3 regions of the Turicibacter bilis genome follow, and region 1 is predicted to be linked to each of the others. Evidence: riboswitches for the same ligand, from Rfam matches in the RefSeq annotation. Region 1 holds a riboswitch; each other region holds the start of a gene.
The links. A riboswitch is a leader RNA that binds a small molecule or an ion and turns the genes downstream of it on or off. The one in region 1 is predicted to bind S-adenosylmethionine.
Positions count from the first base shown of each region.

Region 2: it holds a riboswitch for S-adenosylmethionine, as region 1 does, so the genes downstream of both, metK (methionine adenosyltransferase) here and J0J69_RS12525 (methionine ABC transporter ATP-binding protein) in region 1, are expected to answer to the same signal.
Region 3: it holds a riboswitch for S-adenosylmethionine, as region 1 does, so the genes downstream of both, J0J69_RS08595 (methionine ABC transporter ATP-binding protein) here and J0J69_RS12525 (methionine ABC transporter ATP-binding protein) in region 1, are expected to answer to the same signal.

Region 1 is NZ_CP071249.1:2,595,208-2,601,887, reverse strand. Features, by position in the region: gene J0J69_RS12545 (zinc ribbon domain-containing protein) at 1-421, opposite strand, end outside; gene J0J69_RS12540 (M20 family metallopeptidase) at 559-1,746, opposite strand; gene J0J69_RS12535 (MetQ/NlpA family ABC transporter substrate-binding protein) at 1,767-2,582, opposite strand; gene J0J69_RS12530 (methionine ABC transporter permease) at 2,617-3,297, opposite strand; gene J0J69_RS12525 (methionine ABC transporter ATP-binding protein) at 3,281-4,324, opposite strand; SAM riboswitch class I at 4,419-4,520, opposite strand; SAM riboswitch class I at 4,605-4,707, opposite strand; gene J0J69_RS12520 (DUF6320 domain-containing protein) at 4,813-5,475, opposite strand; gene J0J69_RS12515 (hypothetical protein) at 5,459-6,680, opposite strand, start outside.
Region 2 is NZ_CP071249.1:2,168,627-2,175,306, reverse strand. Features, by position in the region: gene J0J69_RS10515 (Ig-like domain-containing protein) at 1-1,641, opposite strand, end outside; gene J0J69_RS10510 (VanZ family protein) at 1,803-2,432, shown strand; gene J0J69_RS10505 (diacylglycerol/lipid kinase family protein) at 2,602-3,492, opposite strand; gene metK (methionine adenosyltransferase) at 3,640-4,830, opposite strand; SAM riboswitch class I at 5,301-5,402, opposite strand; gene J0J69_RS10495 (DNA recombination protein RmuC) at 5,476-6,657, opposite strand.
Region 3 is NZ_CP071249.1:1,780,508-1,787,187, forward strand. Features, by position in the region: gene pflB (formate C-acetyltransferase) at 1-737, opposite strand, end outside; gene J0J69_RS08590 (manganese efflux pump MntP) at 1,117-1,698, opposite strand; SAM riboswitch class I at 1,903-2,003, shown strand; gene J0J69_RS08595 (methionine ABC transporter ATP-binding protein) at 2,127-3,140, shown strand; gene J0J69_RS08600 (methionine ABC transporter permease) at 3,140-3,808, shown strand; gene J0J69_RS08605 (MetQ/NlpA family ABC transporter substrate-binding protein) at 3,916-4,728, shown strand; gene J0J69_RS08610 (leucyl aminopeptidase) at 4,893-6,353, shown strand; gene J0J69_RS08615 (alanine/glycine:cation symporter family protein) at 6,470-6,680, shown strand, end outside.

The DNA of each region.
Region 1 (6,680 bases):
TTGCATGCCCTCCATTTTCCATTCCGCATTCCGGGCAAATGGTCGAAACAATGGTTTCTCGTTCATCATTTAATTTACTTCCACACGTTTGACAAAACGTTGATGAAATCGGCATTTCCGTTTTACACTTCTCACATCGCTTAATCCCTTTTAACTCGTTTAACATCACTTCATATCGATCAATAGTCTGTAAACATCCACCTATTCCTTGGCAAATATCCGTATATACTAACTCCGGATTATTCTTATGCATCTGATAATAAAGTTGTCCCAACTTCATATATAATTTATTCAGTTTCTTCTCTTCCTCAGCGATTTGCGAATTAATTTTTGTCATCTCAGCTAGTTCTTTCGTTTTTTTCATCGCATCTTGTCCTGTTTGAGAAACTTTCTTTCCAAGTCCTTCAAAAAATGAATTCATTTCTTCTCCTCCTATCCCAACAGCTTTGATTAAATTACTTCATTATATTCACTAATCATCACTTTATGTTTTCTTCAGCAAAATAACAATGATAAAAACAAGAAAACACATAGATTGCTCTATGCGTTTGTCTTTGACTATTCAGCTTTTAACAATGCAAACTCATCTTTAATTTCTTTTAATTTTTGAGAATCTAACAGTAACTCTAAACTAATACGTGCTAAAATTTCAGCACTATCTAAAACCGCTTGATCACCTCTTTTAGAAGCCGCCGCCTCTTTGAACTCTTTAGTATGACTAGCAACATGAGGTTCACAAATTTTAAGTGATGGATGAATCGTTGGAACCACTTGACTCACATTTCCTGCATCTGTTGAACCACGTGAAGCATTCGGATCAAGTTCCTCTACTTCTAGTCCAAGGTCAGTCGCCACTTTTGTAAATAATTCATTAAACTTTGGATAAACAATTAAATCTTCCACAATATTTTGATAAGTCGTATATTTTAATTCACATCCCGTCGATAAAGCTGCTCCTTCTGCTGCTTTAATCACACGTTCAGTCACTTCTTCGCAAACTTGAATCGTATTAGCACGAATATAGAATCTTGCTTTTGTATATTCAGGAATAATATTTGGTGCATCCCCACCATGTGTAATAATTCCATGAATACGAACATCTGGTGTCAATTGTTGACGAAGTGCATTTACTGCATTGTAGAACACAATCATCGCATCTAAGGCATTAATTCCTTTCTCTGGACATCCCGCTGCATGAGCTGGTCGTCCAAAGAATTCAAACTCAATTGGATGATTAGCAAGAGAAGGTCCAGTAATAGTCGTCTTGCTACCTGGATGAATCATCATACAAACATCAACGTCCTTAAATAATCCTTCGCGAACAAATGATCCTTTTGCACTTCCGTTATCTCCCCCTTCTTCAGCAGGCGTTCCAAATACAACGACTTCCCCACCCGTTTCTTCAATCACTTGAGCTAATGCACAACCGGCTGCTACACTACTAGCCCCGATAATATTATGTCCGCATCCATGACCAAGTCCAGCTAAAGCATCATATTCAGCTAAAATCCCAATAATCGGACCTGGTTTAGAGGATGCTTTACGAGCCACAAATCCTGTTTCATGACCTGCCACATTCACAGTAACATCGAATCCGGCTTGGCGTAATGTCTCACTTAATAACTCACAGGCAAAATATTCTTCGTTTGCACTCTCAGGACGTTCATGAATTTGATGACTAATCTGAATAAAATCTTCTCGACGTTTATTTAAATAATCTTGTACTTTAATAATTTTTTGTTCCATGATAATCTCCCCCTATACTCTTATTCAAAAACTGGAATACTTGCCCCTTTATATTCCTCTTCAATTGCTTTTTTCGTTTCCTCTGTTTGATAAACTTCCACTAATCTTTTTAATGTTGGATTATCTTTATCCTCCGTACGAGCCGCAATAATATTATAATAATTTACAACAGACTCACTTTCTGTATTTTCAATATAGATAGAATCATTTAAAGGTGATAAGTTAGCTTGTACGGCAACTCCATTATTAATAACTGCAATTTCTGCATCAGCTAATGAAAGTGGTAATTGTTGTGCGACTAATTCAACAACTTCAAGATTCTTAGGATTTTCAACAATATCCTTTACAGTTGGTGTAATTCCAACTTCATCCGCTAATTTAATTAAACCCGCATCTTGTAATAATAATAAGGCGCGTCCTCCATTTGATGCATCATTTGGAATTAAAACAGTTGAATCATCTGGTAACTCATTTAAGTCAGAAATTTTTGATGAATAGATTCCCATTGGAGCTAAAACCGTATAGCCAATTGATGTTAAATCTAAATTATGATCGTTAATAAATTGTTCGAAAAACGCAATAGTTTGGAAAGAGTTTGCATCAATTTCGCCATCAGCTAATGCTTGATTCGGTAAATTATAATCACTAAATGTTACAAATTGTAAATCAATCCCTTCATCTGCTAAACGTGATTGAACACTTTTCCAAATCTGATTGACTTCTCCATTAATCCCTAATTTGATGACTTTGTCAGTATCTCCTGATTGTCCACCACACGCTACTAATAAAATTCCTAAACAAATCGTTGTTACAATACTTAATAATTTCTTTTTCATTTCTATCTCTCCCTTTGATTTTTTTCTTTGTTCATTAATGACTGAACTTTCGTTCAAGCGCTTCCCCAACACTTTGAACGATTGAAACTAAAATGATAATAATAATGACCGTTACTACCATAATATCTCCCTTATAGTACTGATACCCATAACGAATAGCGAAGTCTCCTAAACCTCCACCACCGACATTTCCAGCAATGGCCGAAAATCCAATTAAGCTAACCGTCGTAATCGTTAGTCCATAAATAATTCCACCTAGCCCTTCTCGAAGTAGGACACGATAAATAATTTCAAATGGCGTTGATCCCATTGCCTTTGCAGCTTCAATCACACCAGGATCCACATTTAATAAGGCTGATTCTACTTGTCTAGCAACAAATGGCGCAGTTCCTACCACTAAAGGAACGATTGCCCCTTTTAATCCAATCGATGTTCCGACAATTGCTCGAGTTAATGGCATAATAAATGCTAATAAAATAATAAATGGAATCGAGCGAAAAACATTAATGAACTTCCCCACTATCAGATTAACTGCTTTTTGTTCTAACAAATGTCCCGGTCTTGTCACGACTAAAACAACTCCAATGGGTAAACCAATTAACACAGCAAACAATCCCGAGATGACCACCATCAATAATGTATCCCATAGCGCTTGAATTAACTCTGGAAAATACGCTACGACATTCGGACAAATTTGATTAAGCAACTGATTCATTCTTTAACACCTCCACCTGAATATCTGAGTTTTCTAAATAGTTAATCGCACTAAAGATTTCTTCTTTGTTACCATGGAAGCTAACAATCAAATGACCAATCGGGGTCTTTTGAATAATCTCAATGCTTCCAAATAAAATACTTGCCTCTACATTAAATTGCTTTGATAACTTCGAAATAAAGGCATGTCCTGTTTGCTGACCAACAAATGAGATTTTAACTAGCTTCTCTAAGTGACTCAGTTCTTCTAGTGGTGCTCTTTCTGCTAATAACTCAAAGATTTTCTCATCTTGGAATAATGAGGACACAAAATCTTTTGTAATCTCTGATTGTGGATTTGAAAAGACACTAACAATATTTCCTTGTTCAATAATACGGCCCTTCTCCATGACCGCAACTTTATGACAAATCTCTTTAACCACTTCCATTTGATGCGTAATTAACACAATCGTTAATCCTAACTCTTTATTAATTTCTTTAAGAAGTTTTAAAATCGACTTTGTCGTCTGTGGATCAAGTGCAGATGTTGCCTCGTCGCATAATAGAACTTGAGGGTCATTAGCCAATGCTCGTGCAATGGCCACACGTTGCTTTTGTCCCCCACTTAATTGGGAAGGATACACATCTGCTTTATCCTCTAGACCCACTAAATTCAAAAGACGTAGTACTTTTTCCTTCTTTTCTTCTTTACTAATTTTTTGACATTTTAACGGATAAGCAACGTTATCAAAAACAGTTCGTGTCTTTAATAAATTGAAGTGCTGAAAAATCATCCCAATTTTGTGACGAGCTAATCTTAATTCTTTGGGCGATAATTGATTTAGCACTTGACGATTAACAATCACTTCACCTTCAGTTGGAACTTCTAAAAAATTTAAACATCGAATTAAAGTACTCTTGCCTGCACCACTATATCCAATAATCCCAAAAATTTCACCAGCTTCTACTGTCAAATTAACCTCTTTAACCGCTTCAACAATCTTCCCCTTTAGCGAAAAAGTTTTACTCACATTCTTCAGTTCAATCATATTGACTCTCCTTTCTTGCTGTTTCCAAAATAAAAACGGACTCCTTATGCTGATGAAAGAAGTCCGTTCAAATCTAAATAAATTCTCACTCACTCCCTCATCTTTCAGAATAGCTCTGTCGGATTTAGCACCTTTGTACATTGTACTGGTTGCTGAAGCTTCATCGGGCCTGTCCCTCCACTTCTCTCGATAAGGATTATTATTCAATTAAAAAAACTAAGGATTCCTTCTGAGAAATCAGAAGAACACCTTAGTTTAAAATCAGCATACTAACCTGTTCTCCTCATCTTTCAGAATAGCTCTGTCGGATTTAGCACCACTGTACATCTGTACTGGTTGCTGAAGCTTCATCGGGCCTGTCCCTCCACTTCTCTTTATAAGGAATCACGATTCAATTGGAATTATTTAACTTATGGATACTATAACATCTATTTTTCTATTTGTAAATCTTTTCTTACATAATTTGTATTTTTTATGAAAAATATTAATTAATAATGAAATTTTTTCTTCAACTCATGAATCATCTGACGATCCGCAAAGAAGAATAAACCGACACAAGTAATGATCGTATAATAACTTCCAATAATAGCAATTTGACGGAAGATAATGACTTGGAAATAAATCATCGTCAAAATCACAATTCCCATCAATCCAAACATTAATTGATAAATAACTAAATCCGTAAATCGCTTTGGATTAAGAAGAATCATGACAGTAATTATGGTTGTTCCAGCCATTAAATCAAGCGGGAAAATAATATCTAAAGACCACCCACTATATCCCAAAAAATAATCAATAATGATTGATAAAGCCGATATTCCAATAACCTGTGTTAAAATATTTGGACCAATATTTCGTTTCACACGCGATCCTAAAATAGCACTAATAGTTACGTAAAGTGTTGCAGCTGTAATAATGAATACCCAATTCCATTGAAAATCCTGAAAAATCCCACTGATAAACGAGAAGGAGATAATCACCATCGCTAAAAAAATAATGAATTTTCGAATGGAAAAACGGCGTTTTTTTGCAAATTGCTCTGGATAATCTCGCTCAATTTCAAATTCAACTGACTCCAGTGATTGCCCACAAAGTGGACAGTTATTCAATTGATTTTGTACTTTCATCTGACATTTAGAACAATATTTCATGATTAAATTCCTCATTACAAGAGATTGTTATATCAATCCCGTATTTTTTTAAAAATCTGAAAAAGTATCTTTGAATATCTGTTTCCTCTAAAGAAGAAGTAAATGTTAAAACGAATTGATCATTACAAGAAATAACACCACAACGAATCGGTTGATGAGGTGTCACAGGAATCATCATTCGCATTTCCTCAACATATGGAGCTAATGATTCAGGTAAGACGACACGCCCTAAATTTGATAACGTTGTTGTAACTCCTTTGTCCGCTTCATGATAAATATGACGCATCACCATGTTCTTAATTCCTAGTGGCACGAAACGAATCATCATGTTTTTTTGAGCACTGACATTATCATTAATTTTTCGATTCACAACTTCTGGCTTTTTTCCCTCATTCAATTGGTTTGAAACGTCTTTTAATAAGTCATCAAGGCTTAAGTCAGGACCTGGTGTAATCGTCACATTAACATTTGAAAAGAAATTTCTTAACGTATGTGAACCAAATCTCCCTCTTAAATCAATAGGAACCGTGACAATAATAGGATGAAGATCCTGATTAAATTTATAATTTTGTTCATAGATCGCATAAATCAAAATTGAACATAGCAAGCTGGATACGGTCACTTCATATTGCTTTGCGATACGAACGACCTGTTTAGCAGACATAATCCCATGAATGACCTTTAATTCTTGAGGACGTTTTTTAATACCTGTTATTTTATATGCTACAGTTGTTTTCGGTATGACTTTTGATTGAGCTTCACTTTTTACCTTTAAAAAACTGTCTTCATCCATCGCAGGTAAAGATGAATGATCTCCTCCTATCACAATGGATTCCGTCGCTAATTCTGGATATAAACGTTTGAGATAATGATAAATGATAACCTTTAAAAACTGAGTGGCTCCTGCACCATCTGCCAGCGCATGAAAGACTTCTAAATGAATCATTTTCTCATAATAAGTAATGCTAAATAAATAATTATTATTTGTAAATTTCGTCATTTTAGAACAAGGATATGTATATTCTTTTCGGATACGAGGCTTTTGTAAGTTCATATCAAAGTAATACCAAAAAAATCCATTACGTAAACGTACACTAAAGGAAGGCATCTCAATTAACGCTGCCCTCACCGCTTCTGATAAAAGGTCAACTTGAATCATATCTTTCATCTTGACAGATAAACGAAATACATTCGTTGCCTTCGAA
Region 2 (6,680 bases), 430 kb from region 1:
TGGCATATCACTTTGAATTTTGAGCTGATCCTCCATTTGAGCTAACACTAAAACAGGATAGTTACGAATGCCCGTACTTTGTTGTTGATTTGAAGTTAAATAAGCAAGATTCCCCTCTGAATCCAAATGAACAGGAATCACTTGATTATTCTGTTTAATCGCAAGTTGATAATAATTATAATCCTTACCACCTAATGCTTTATCCATACGATAGTAATGCCCCGCAATTTTTTCACCCCAGTAAGGGTCAGAGGCATATTTAACATTCATCCCACTTCCTTTATTCCCAACGTGTGGACCATAGTATCTAAAATCCGAAACAGCATCAGTATATCCCCAAGATACATAGCGTTCTGCATGATAGAATACACCGTTACGGATACTCGTAAACTGTGTGGCATTCCCATATGGATTTTGATCCGTCGCATTCATCCCAAACGTATTATTCTTGTCAATCGCAATCTTACTTCGACCATAACCACTTTCATGTAAAGCCATTGAAAACTCTAATCCCCCATTAATCCCAAATAATTCTTGGGCTTCTAAAAAGCTTTCTCCCTCATCTACTAACTGACTCTCACCTTCAGTTGGTGGATAAGTAACAGCCTTTTGTGTATAACCTAACTGATTTAAATAAGTATTCAACTCATCATACGTATAATTTGTTTTTGAACGATACGGGAGGTATTGAAAATAATTATAGAAGGGTTCACTACTATTTATTGCTCCTACCCCATCAACTGAAATCGATTGCCAATCATCATAAAAATAAATCCCATCATAACTATAATAACTTTTTCCTTCTTCCATCCAGTGCGGTGCTTTACCGATAATCAAAGGTGTCTTTGCTAAAGCATCTCGAACATCTTGTGCTAAATAATGAATGAGATCTTCACCTTCTTTGGTATAGTACGAAATATTTTGAACTTGATTACTCGGAATAATACTGACCCATGTTTCAGTACTTGCCGAAGCATCATACACCGCATGACGATCAACCCAACCATCATAACCTGACATATAAATTTTAAACCCCTCTTTTGTTTCATCAACTAATAAGGCCTCATCAATATAACAGGCATTAATATACGTATCTAGTGTTTCAGAATTCGTTAAATTATGATTAGCTCCACAAGTCGTCGTTTTAAATTGAACAATAGTTGGGTCCATCGAAATCACAATCATGCCATCATTCAAAACGACTAAAACTCCATCATCAAACGTCAAGCCTTGAACCTTAGACTTTAATTCCTTTGCTTCTTCAAACGTTTGTAAACAAGCAACATGTTCATAACTTCCATCAGACTTTGCCATCACTACTTCATAATAATAAGGATCACAATAGGCACTAACAATCTTTGTACGTGTAGTTTCTGTTGTATTACTCATATTTGTATTAATACTGTAGTAATAATACGGGTTAAATAAATCAGACAAAGATTGAATCGAAAATAACTGATCAACGACTTGTATATAATTAACTAATCCACTGGGATTATAAGATCGAAGTTTTTCTAAAGTACTCTCTACCGTGGAAAAATCCTGATAATCACCTGAACCTAAATCATCATCTGCTAATATCTTTATTTGTGCCGATAATAAGCACAACAAACACACTACTAATATACATAATCTCTTCATCCTTCTAGCTCCTATATAAAAAATTACATGAAACTCATTAAAAATCTGATTTCTTAGTATGTCTCCTAAAATAAGATTCATACTTCGTTATACAAAAAAGCTCTAGCAATCAAAAGGAAAATATTGTATAATACTTAAAATCTTAATGATGGAGGTGTGATATGAAACGAGAACATTTAAAGAAAGGATTATTTCTCTTGATTGGACTGATGACAATCTATTGTTTTATGAAGTTAATCTATAGCCTATCCGCTCAAACCGGTCGAGAGTCTGGCTCCCTCTCAAATAGTTTATATTTATTCCTCAGTCAATTTGAATTCTTAAATAACTTTTTACGTCAATGGGATCAATTTGTTATTAAAGTACTTTATAAATTAAACTTAGAAGAACTTTATCCTTTTATCTTCTCTACCTATAGTAATTGGAGCTTTATCATTCGTAAATGGGCACATTTTGGGATTTATATGATACTTGGGATACTTTCAATGGGGGTCTTTACTTACGCCTTTAACTTCTATAAAGCCTTCTTAATTACATTTTATTGTGGATCACTCTTTGCCTTTACTGATGAAATCCATCAACTCTTTGTCGAGGGAAGAACAGGACAGATTAGTGATTTTGAAATTGATGTTTTAGGCCTAGTGACCGGCATGACCTTCTGTCTTTTTATCTTTGTGATTGTAAATTTGATCCAATTTATTAATAAACATCTCAGTAACAATAACTCAAAACAGCAATATTCTAAAGAGAAACCAATTATTGAACGAACCCCCTTTACATTAGACGATTAACAAACCAAACTAATAATATTAACCCTTCTAATGATATAAAAATACCCCCATAATAGAATTTAAAGTGATTCTTTATCAGAGATAGAATCACTTTTTTCATCTACTATAGAGGTGCTATCCATTTCATTTAACACCAGCTGTTCTTTCTAATTATAAGAATAGCTGATGTCTACATTTTTAAAGATAGAATTTGTACTCGTCGTTGTAAACTTCTAATATTAACACTTTTTAAAATCCCACCATCTTCACCATCTAATGTCCACTTAACATCTTGCTCACTCTCAACAGTCATACGATCCGTCTTAAATGTCACTACATATTCTGAATCATATTGAGTATTTAAAAAGTCATTTAAGATTCGATGAATATCAATCAGATTTTTCGGAGCACGAATTAACGTCACTTCAAATAAACCATCACTTAAATCAGCCTGATTTCCAAATGCATTTTTTATACCTGCGACAGAATCTGAGTTAGAAATCATTCCAAAAATATAATCCCCTTCAATCACACCATCACGGTGAGTAATCTTACACTTATACGATTGAATGGTAGGTAACTTTAATAATCCCTCAATTAAGTAGGCTAATCCGCCTAACATATTTTTTCGTGGTTGTGGCGTCTCATAAGCGACATCAGTAAAGGCTCCAAACGCAGCAACATAAGTAAAATATCGACTACCAAACTGTCCAATATCAATTGGCATCTGTTTCCCTTGAATACATAAATCTAACGCTTTAGGGATATTTTTAGGAATTCCAAGTGTGGTAGCAAAATCATTGGTCGTTCCAGTTGGAATGTACGCAATTGGTGTATTCGCATTTGCTTGGATTAACCCTGTGATGACTTCATTTAAGGTTCCATCGCCTCCACTTGCAACGACTAAATCATAATTTCTAGCCTCTTTCATTTTCTCCACTGCATCATATTTAGCTTTAGTGGGATACACGACCACCTCATATCCAGCTAAGCTCAATTGGCTAATAATCAGTAATAAATAGTCCTTTATTATCCCACGTCCTGAAGTTGGATTAATAATAAGTAATAACTTCTTACGCACAGAGGCACTTCCTTTCAAAAATTTAAACTTTAATTTTACATTATATTATATCACCTATTGTCAAAAAAAATGTCGTTTATGATTGTAGAGATTCTAAGTACACAAATAAAAGCCTGATTCAAAAATTAGAACCAGGCTTTTATTTTATTAAAATTGTGATTTTAAAGCTTCAACTTTATCTAAACGTTCCCATGGTAAATCAACATCTGTACGTCCAAAGTGTCCGTAAGCAGCTGTTTGTTTATAAATCGGCTTACGTAAATCTAACATTTGGATGATTCCTGCTGGACGTAAGTCGAAGTTTTGACGAATAACTTCTACAATCTTGGCATTTGATACTTTTCCTGTTCCAAATGTATCAACCATGATTGAAGTTGGCTGAGCAACACCGATGGCATATGATAATTGAATTTCAATTTTATCAGCATATCCCGCTGCAACTAAGTTTTTAGCAACATAACGAGCTGCATAAGCCGCTGAACGGTCTACTTTAGTTGCATCTTTTCCAGAGAATGCTCCACCACCATGACGTGCATATCCTCCGTATGTATCAACGATAATTTTACGTCCTGTTAATCCAGCATCTCCGTGTGGTCCACCAATGACAAAGCGTCCTGTTGGATTAACTAAGTAGCGAGTATTTTCTGTTACTAAGTTTTGTGGTAACACTGCATCAAAGACATGTTTTTTAATATCTGCTTCGATTTGTTCGTGACTTACTTCTGGTGAATGTTGTGTTGAAAGTAAAACAGTATCGATTGCAACTGGTTTTCCTGCCTCATCATATTCAACTGTTACCTGTGTTTTACCATCTGGACGTAAGTAATCTAAGGTTCCATTTTTACGAACTTCAGTTAAACGACGAGATAATTTATGTGCTAATGAGATTGGTAAAGGCATATATTCTTCAGTTTCATTTGTGGCGAAACCAAACATTAATCCTTGATCCCCTGCACCAATTGCTTCAATTTGCTCATCAGTCATAATTCCTGTACGAGCTTCTAATGCTTGATCAACCCCCATTGCAATATCTACAGATTGTTCATCAATAGCTGTTAACACAGCACAAGTATCTGCATCAAACCCATATTTCGCACGGTTATATCCAATTTCACGAATTGTTTCACGAACAACCTTTTGGATATCAACATATGAAGAAGTAGTAATTTCTCCAAATACTAAGACTAATCCTGTTGTCACAGACGTTTCACAAGCAACGCGTGCCATAGGATCTTTTGCTAAGATAGCATCTAAAATTGAATCTGAGATTTGATCTGCAATCTTATCTGGATGCCCTTCTGTTACAGATTCTGATGTAAATAATCGACGTTCTGACATACTAATGTCCTCCTTCTAATTACACTAAGAAATACTCTATATTATTAAGTTCCTGACGAGAGATAATAGCTCGGGCCGGTTAATATTTAAAAATCATTAACAAAATCAATCATTCATACCTATAATGGACAATTTAAGAAAAATAATCCACCTTTTCTAAGTAATTCTTTTTTCTTTAACAAACTAGTACATATAATCTATCGCTGGCCGCTCAGATCATGAGCATACTAGCGGATAACATGGAAAGAACAACTTATAGTTTCACCTACGGTGTACAGTTTATCTAACTTTTACTCTGTTTAAAGAGATAAGCTTACATATAGCTCATCTAATGCGGTAAAACCACAAAGGCTGGTCGGATTCACTACTGCTCATCACTCCTTAGCACTTGAGTGGATAACCCCGAAGTTGTCCCTTTAGGCTAACAAAAAAAGTCCGCTATAAGCGGACTTGAATGACTGATTCAAACCCTCTTATTGCTCGAGTTAAACTCGCTTGGGTCGGCACCTTCCTATTCAAGGAGGTTGCCGCGACTTCATAGGCCCCTATGCCTCCATCGCTCTTAATAAGAGTATATTATTATATTTATTTTTAATTTCATTATTCATTATAAGAAAAAACTCGTAACTTGTCAATTATTAACGGTTATTCTTTAAAATCTAATTCAACATTTGAAATCGAATCAAAGCGAGTTCCAATTTTTTCAGTCGTAATATGAATCTCTTTGACATCTTTTGAAACTGTATCAATGTGTTTACTTAATTTATCCCAACGTTCCTTATATCGCTTAAATTCATCTCCTAATTTATTTAACTCTTGTTGAATGACTAAAGCATGACGATCGCGTTCAAGATTATTTATAATGACTTGAATCGTTGTTAAAGTCGACATTAAAGTTGTTGGAGAAACTAACCAAACTCGTCTTTGTTGAGCATATTCAATTAAATCAATATGGTAAGCATTAATCTCTGCAAAAATGGCCTCTGCTGGCAAAAATAAAATCGCCTGATCCGATGTTTCCTCCGGTGTAATATACTTCATGGCAATATCATCAATATGCTTTTTCACATCTTGTTTAAACTGCTTGGTGGCAATTTTACGTTCTACATCAGGTAAGTTACGATCCATCATTCGCTGATAGTTTTCCAATGGGAATTTCGAATCAATCGGTAAATTTCCTAATGGGGCTGGTGCAAATAAAATCGCATCAACCATCGTTCCATTTGAAACCTTATATTGAGTCTGATACAAACGGTCATTTTTCTCTCCAAATACTGAAGCCAAAATTTGATACAACTGAACCTCCCCATATGTTCCACGGCTTTTCTTATCTGTTAACAACGTCTGCAATGAAACAATATCTGTTGATAAACTTTCAATCTTCTTTTGCGCCTCATCTATCTTCGCTAATCGAACTAAAATACTCTGAAACGTCTCATTTGTTTTATTAAACGACTGATCTAAACGCTCATTCACCTTATCATTAATACGCATCAAATTCACTTCCATGCGCTCATTTAACTTTTCAAAATCACGCTGTAGCTGTTCCGTCACCACCGTACTATGTTGAAGTAACTGTCCACGAATCGTACGCTCAAATTGGCCATAACGATCGAGCACTCGCTCATTATTTTGTCCAACGGTATCTAACATTTGAAAATTAGTTTGTTGCAACCTTTTTTCCATTCGCTGTTGTTCATCAATCACCTGTTTAATTTGCTGTTCAAGTAATGAATGTTGGCGTCTTCCACTACTTGGATTCTGCCTGATTAGTACTAATAACACTAAAACAATTAACATGATTAATAATAAATATACACCTATCATACCATCCCCTCTTTCAACACTTC
Region 3 (6,680 bases), 810 kb from region 1:
AACCATTGAACTGCTTCTTTAGCAGTTGTTGCTGGTTTAGAGATATCGAAACCATGTTTTGCTGCCATTTGTTTTAATTCATTTAAAGCACGGTATTGTTCAGAGATTTCTTCGCGTAAACGAATGTTTTCTTCATCCATGACACGTGAAGTGTTGTTATGGTCTTTTAATTTTTCAGCCATTAAACGATCTACCCCGTATAAAGCAACACGACGGTAGTCTCCGATAATACGTCCACGTCCGTAAGCATCTGGTAATCCTGTGATAACACCTGATTTACGAGCTGCACGAATTTCTGGAGTGTAAGCATCGAATACACCTTGGTTATGTGTTTTACGGTATTCAGTGAAGATATGAGATACTTCTGGATCTACATGGAATCCATAAGATTCAGCAGCTTTTTCAGCCATACGAATTCCACCGAATGGTTGTAATGAACGTTTGAATGGTTTGTCAGTTTGGAAACCAACGATTTGTTCTAAATCTTTATTTAAATATCCTGGTTCATGAGAAGTAATTGTAGATACGATTTTTGTATCTAAGTCTAAAACTCCGCCAGCTTCACGCTCAGCTTTAGTTAACTCCATTACTTGTTCCCATAATTTTGTTGTTGCTTCAGTTGGTCCTGCTAAGAAAGAGTCGTCTCCTTCATAAACAGTGATGTTTTGATTGATAAAGTCACGCACATCAATTTTTTCTTGCCATTCTGTACCTTTAAAGCCTTGCCAAGCTTCCATGATAGTTCCTCCTTATAGTTCTCTTAAGAACCGCTCTCTGAAATTTCAAATCTTATTGTTACCATAATTTTACAACAAGATTCCTCCCTTTGTAAAGGGTTTTCACTATACGAACATAACATTTAATAACTCCCCTTAAACGTTATAACGTATATATCTTTTACAGTTATTATTATATTTCCAACACTGGAAAAAATCAACTTATATACATTAATTTTTTAAAATATTTTTATTTTTTTCTAATATAAGGAGTTACGCTTACAATCTTATGGATAATTTACCAATATAATATAGGAAATAAAGATAAAATCCTAATTTTGATATTAAAAAAAGATATCTCTTTCCTAATAAAATAAAGCGTATCTGCTACTGATTGTAATCAAAAAAATAAGGCATTAACTCCTAGTAAAATAATCATAACTCCCCCAAGGATGTTTGCTTTATTTCCTATCATATGCCCTAATGTTTTTCCAAAGGTTGATCCTATATAGGAAAATAAAAATGCAATAGTTGCTATGACAATAGTAGCCAGAATTAATTGTTCATAAATTAACCCGTAAGTAATCCCCGCTGCTAAAGCATCGATACTTGTCGCTATCCCAAACATCGCAAGTAACTTTAAGGATAAATCTTTTTTTTTATTGAAGCCCATCTCATGAGATTCAATATATTCTTCTTTCGAGCTTTCAAAAGCTTCTTTTAACATTCTAACACCTAATATAATTAAAATCACACCAGCGATTAAATGATTATACGTCGTGATTTCTCCACTAACAAACTTTAATGAAACAATTCCAATGACAAATAACAGACCTTGAAAAAAGCCAAAACTAATGGATACTTTAAGACGATCTCTCACTGTATGGGCTAATCCATCCATTCCTAATGTAATAGCAACCGCAAATGCATCCATAGCTAATGCAACTGACATTATCATGATAACTACTAAATATTCTTTCAACGATTCTCACCCCAACTTTAGTTTCCTTTTATCTTTACATCTTATCGAAATGATTACAAATATATGATTAAAATTTTTCTATCTCATATTATCCCTATATAAGACTTAATAACTGTGGCCTGTTTGTGGAAAAAAATAATTGACTTTCCATAAATAGGATTTATAATAGTTATTAAGATTTACAATTTTATACAACTTAACAAACTCTTATCACGAGAGGCGGAGGGACAGGCCCGATGATGCCCGGCAACCAATCAGTCATGATACGGTGCCAATTCCTGCAGACATTGTCTGAAAGATAAGGGAAAGTGTGATCTACATATAAATTATGTAATACACCTTTCTGCTTATCGAAGTAGAAAGGTTTTTTTATTTCATAAATAAGAAAATTGTAGCATCTGATTAAGAGAACGAAAGGGGAGAATTTCATGATTGTTCTTAATCAAATAAAAAAAATATTTAATACGAATTCTGGATGTGTCACTGCTGTAGATTCGGTTAACTTATCTATCCGAAAAGGGGAAATATTCGGAATTATCGGTTACAGTGGGGCTGGAAAAAGTACACTAATTCGAATGTTAAACTTACTGGAACGTCCAACTGAAGGGACAGTTACCATTGATGGGAAAGATTTAACTCAAATCTCCTCTAAAGAGCTTCGATTAGCTCGACAACAAATTGGAATGGTCTTTCAACACTTTAATTTACTCTGGTCACGTACGGTATTTGAAAATATCGCCTTCTCACTTGAGATTGCAGGGGTAAAAAAAGAAGAAATCAAGCCACAAGTTTTAGAACTTATTCAATTAGTTGGTTTAAGTGGAAAAGAAGACAATTATCCCTCTCAATTGAGTGGTGGACAAAAACAACGCGTTGGGATTGCACGTGCATTGGCTAACAATCCTAAAGTTCTACTTTGTGATGAAGCCACTTCAGCCCTTGATCCGCAAACAACAGATGAAATTTTAGATTTACTTGTTCAAATTAATAAAAAATATAACTTAACTATTGTTCTAATCACACATGAAATGCATGTGATTCAAAAAATTTGTCATCATGTGGCGATTATGGAAAGTGGGCGTATCGTTGAACAAGGAGATGTCTTAACGGTTTTCTCTAATCCTCAGCATCCAGTTACTGAACGTTTCGTTAAACAAGTAGCGAGTGAAGATGACTCAATTGAGACGGTCGAACATCTAATTAAAAAGTTCCCTAAAGGAAAAATTGTTCTTCTGAAATATCTAAAAGAAAAAGCAGAACAACCTTTCATCACAAACGTTATTCGTAACTACCAAGTGGACATTAATATTATTCAAGGAAAGGTCGTACAAACTCAAGAGGGTGGCTACGGTTCTCTTTATGTTCAACTTACGGGTCTAGAAATCATTCCAGCTCTTAATTATTTAAAAGAAGTTGGGGTAGAAGTTGAGGTGATTTCATAATGTTTTTATTATTACTACCAAATGTCAAATGGGATAAAATGTTCTCGGCAACGCTTGAAACATTATATATGACTGCTATCGCAGGTATCTTCGTCTTTATTTTAGGATTAATTATCGGGTTAGTCTTATTTTTAACAGCACCGAATCAACTCTTAGAAAATAAATGGATTAATCGTGTTTTATCAGCATTTGTTAACATTTTTCGTTCAATTCCATTTGTCATTTTAATCATTCTTTTGTTAAACTTTACAAAATTCTTAGTTGGGACGGTCCTTGGGCCGAATGCAGCCCTACCAGCTTTAATTATAGGAGCCGCTCCTTTCTATGGGCGTCTTGTTGAAATCGCGCTTCGCGAAATTGATAAAGGTGTCATAGAAGCTTCCATTGCAATGGGAGCTTCACTTTGGACGATTATTCGAAAAGTCCTCATTCCTGAAAGCTTACCTGCTTTAGTTTCAGGAATTACGGTTACAACGATCTCACTTGTTGGATATACAGCAATGGCTGGTGTTATCGGTGCAGGTGGTCTTGGAAATCTAGCTTACTTAGATGGATTCCAACGTCATCGATTTGACGTTGTTTTTGTAGCAACCGTCATTATTTTAGTAATTGTCTTTGTGATTCAGTTTATCGGAGATATGATCACTAAACAAATTGACAAACGTTAATAAAAACTATTTATTCAGTTAAATCCTTAATCAGTTGATTAAGATTTATATATCACTCGTTGGGGAAAACGAGCAAAGAATATGAAAATTTAAGGAGGAAGTTAAAAATGAAAAAATTATCATTAGGTTTATTAAGTTTAGTGGCAGCTATTTCTTTAGTTGGATGTGGAAATAGTGGTGAAGAGAAAACAACATTAAAAGTTGGAGCAACAGCTGTTCCTCATGCAGAGATTTTAGAACAAGCCAAACCATTACTTAAGGAAAAAGGAATTGAATTAGATGTTGTCACATTCCAAGACTATGTCTTACCCAATACAACTTTAGATGAAGGAGAATTAAATGCGAACTACTTCCAGCACATCCCTTACTTAGAGGGATTTAATGAAGAGCATGGAACACATCTAGTTAATGCAGGTGGAATTCACATCGAGCCAATCGGTATTTACTCTAAAAATTATAAATCTTTAGATGAATTACCTGAAGGCGCTACAATTATCATGAGTAATTCAGTTGCTGATCATGGACGTATGTTATCCTTATTACAAACAGAAGGATTAATTACTTTAGATTCTAATGTAGATGCTAGTGTTGCTACAGTAGAAGATATTATTGAAAATCCTAAAAACTTAACATTCAAAACCGATATTGATCCAGGTATGTTAGTTACTGTTTATGAACAAAATGAAGGAGATGCGGTTTTAATTAACACAAACTATGCATTAGACGGTGGATTAAATCCAATGACTGATTCTATTGCTATGGAAGGATCTGAATCTCCTTATGTAAATATCATCGCTGTTAATAGCGGAGATGAAAACCGTGATGATATTAAAACATTAGTTGAAGTTTTACGTTCTAAAGAAATCCAAGATTTCATTGTTGAAACATATGCAGGAGCGGTTGTTCCTGTTTCTGAATAATTCATTTAAAAGCACTCAAGTAAATCGAGTGCTTTTTCATATCCTACGTTTAAAAAGTATGAAATAATAAATGCTATAAAAGAGCCATAATATAAATTGATAGATTATACCATAAATACAGGTAATTTATGGTATAATATTAAAACAAAGAAAGGGTGAGAACGATGATTGAATTCAAATCGAGTTTAAAGATTAAAAATGAAAAAACAAATTTAGTAGTTGGCGTTTTCTCAGATATCTCTCATGACATTATTACTCAATTAGATAAAGCATTAAATAAACGTTTATCAGTTTCATTAGAAGAGGGATTAATTCCAACTAACTTTAAAGATATCACGCCAATTTATCCATTAGGGCAAATTGAAAGTAAAAAAGTTTATATTGTAGGATTAGGCAAATCAACAGATTTTACGGTTGAAAAATGTCGTAAAGTTTTAGGAAAAGTCGCAAAAGCAGCAAAAGAGGATGTAACCATCTTATTAGAAACATTCGATTGTAAAGCTGTCTCAATTAATGAATTAGCGACAGTTTGTGCTGAAGCTATCACTTTATCAACATATAAAATGGAAACTTATAAGACTGAAGAGAAAGCTACAACACCTGTTAATTTCTTCATCCATTGCGATTCACAAATTACAGATGATTTAAATCGTGGAGTGATTTACGGAGAGGCAACAAACAGTGCTCGTCAATTATTAAATGAGCCAGGTAATAAATTAACGGCAACAGATTTAGCGAGTCATATCGCTCAATTCGCTAATGAACATGAATTAGAAATTCGCATCGTTGAAAAAGATGAAATGGAACAACTAGGAATGGGTGGAATCCTTGGTGTTAACCGCGGATCCGTCCAACCTCCAAAAATGATTGTCGTGAAATATCAAGGAACACCACGCTTTGAAAATATCACTGCCTTAGTTGGTAAAGGTTTAACGTTCGATACAGGTGGATATTGTCTAAAACCACGTTCTGGGATGGAAGCAATGAAAGGTGATATGGGGGGAGCCGCTTCTGCATTCGGTGCTTTCCAAGTTGCGGTACGCTTAAACTTACCAGTCAACTTATTACTTGTTATTCCATCAACAGATAACATGATTAGCGGAGATGCAATCAAACCTGGTGATATCCTAACAACAATGAGTGGGAAAACTGTCGAAGTAACAAACACAGATGCTGAGGGACGTTTAATCTTAGCAGATGGTATCACATTTGCTAAACACTTAGGTGCAAGCAAAATCATTGATTTAGCTACTTTAACAGGAGCAATTATTGCAGCATTAGGTGCTGATACAACAGGAGCCTTTACTAATAACCAAGCCTTCTTAGATGAATTTCAGAAAGCTGCTGATTTAACAAATGAATATATGTGGCAAATGCCTTTATTCCCTCGTGATCAAAAAGCTCTTCGTAATAGTGATGTAGCTGATTTAAACAATGCTCCAATCGGAAAACCTGGAGCGATTATGGCTGCAGCCTTCTTAAAAGAATTCGTTGAAGATACACCATGGATTCACTTAGATATTGCTGGAACTGCTGATTCAAAAACAGCTTATGATTTAGGTCCAAAAGGTGGAACTGGAGTTATGGTTCGTACAATCGCAAAATACTTAGAATTACAAGGATAATGCCTAATCTAAAGAGATATCGTCTAACGATATCTCTTTTTTTGTTTTTAATCATAATCCTCCACTTCTTAAAATACATTAGATATTAATTATGAAACATTGATGGAGGATTAAATATGTCAGAACTAGTCAAAGATTTGGAACATATTATCTGGTCATACTTAGCAATTCCAATATTGTTATTTGTTAGTTTAATATTTACGTTCTATTTTCAAGGCGTTCAATTTAGATTTAAAAAAATGATTCAGTGCTTAACTAAAAAATCATCTAATAGTAGTGTGTCCTCCTTTCAGTCATTTACAATGGCATTAGCTGCGCGAGTAGGCG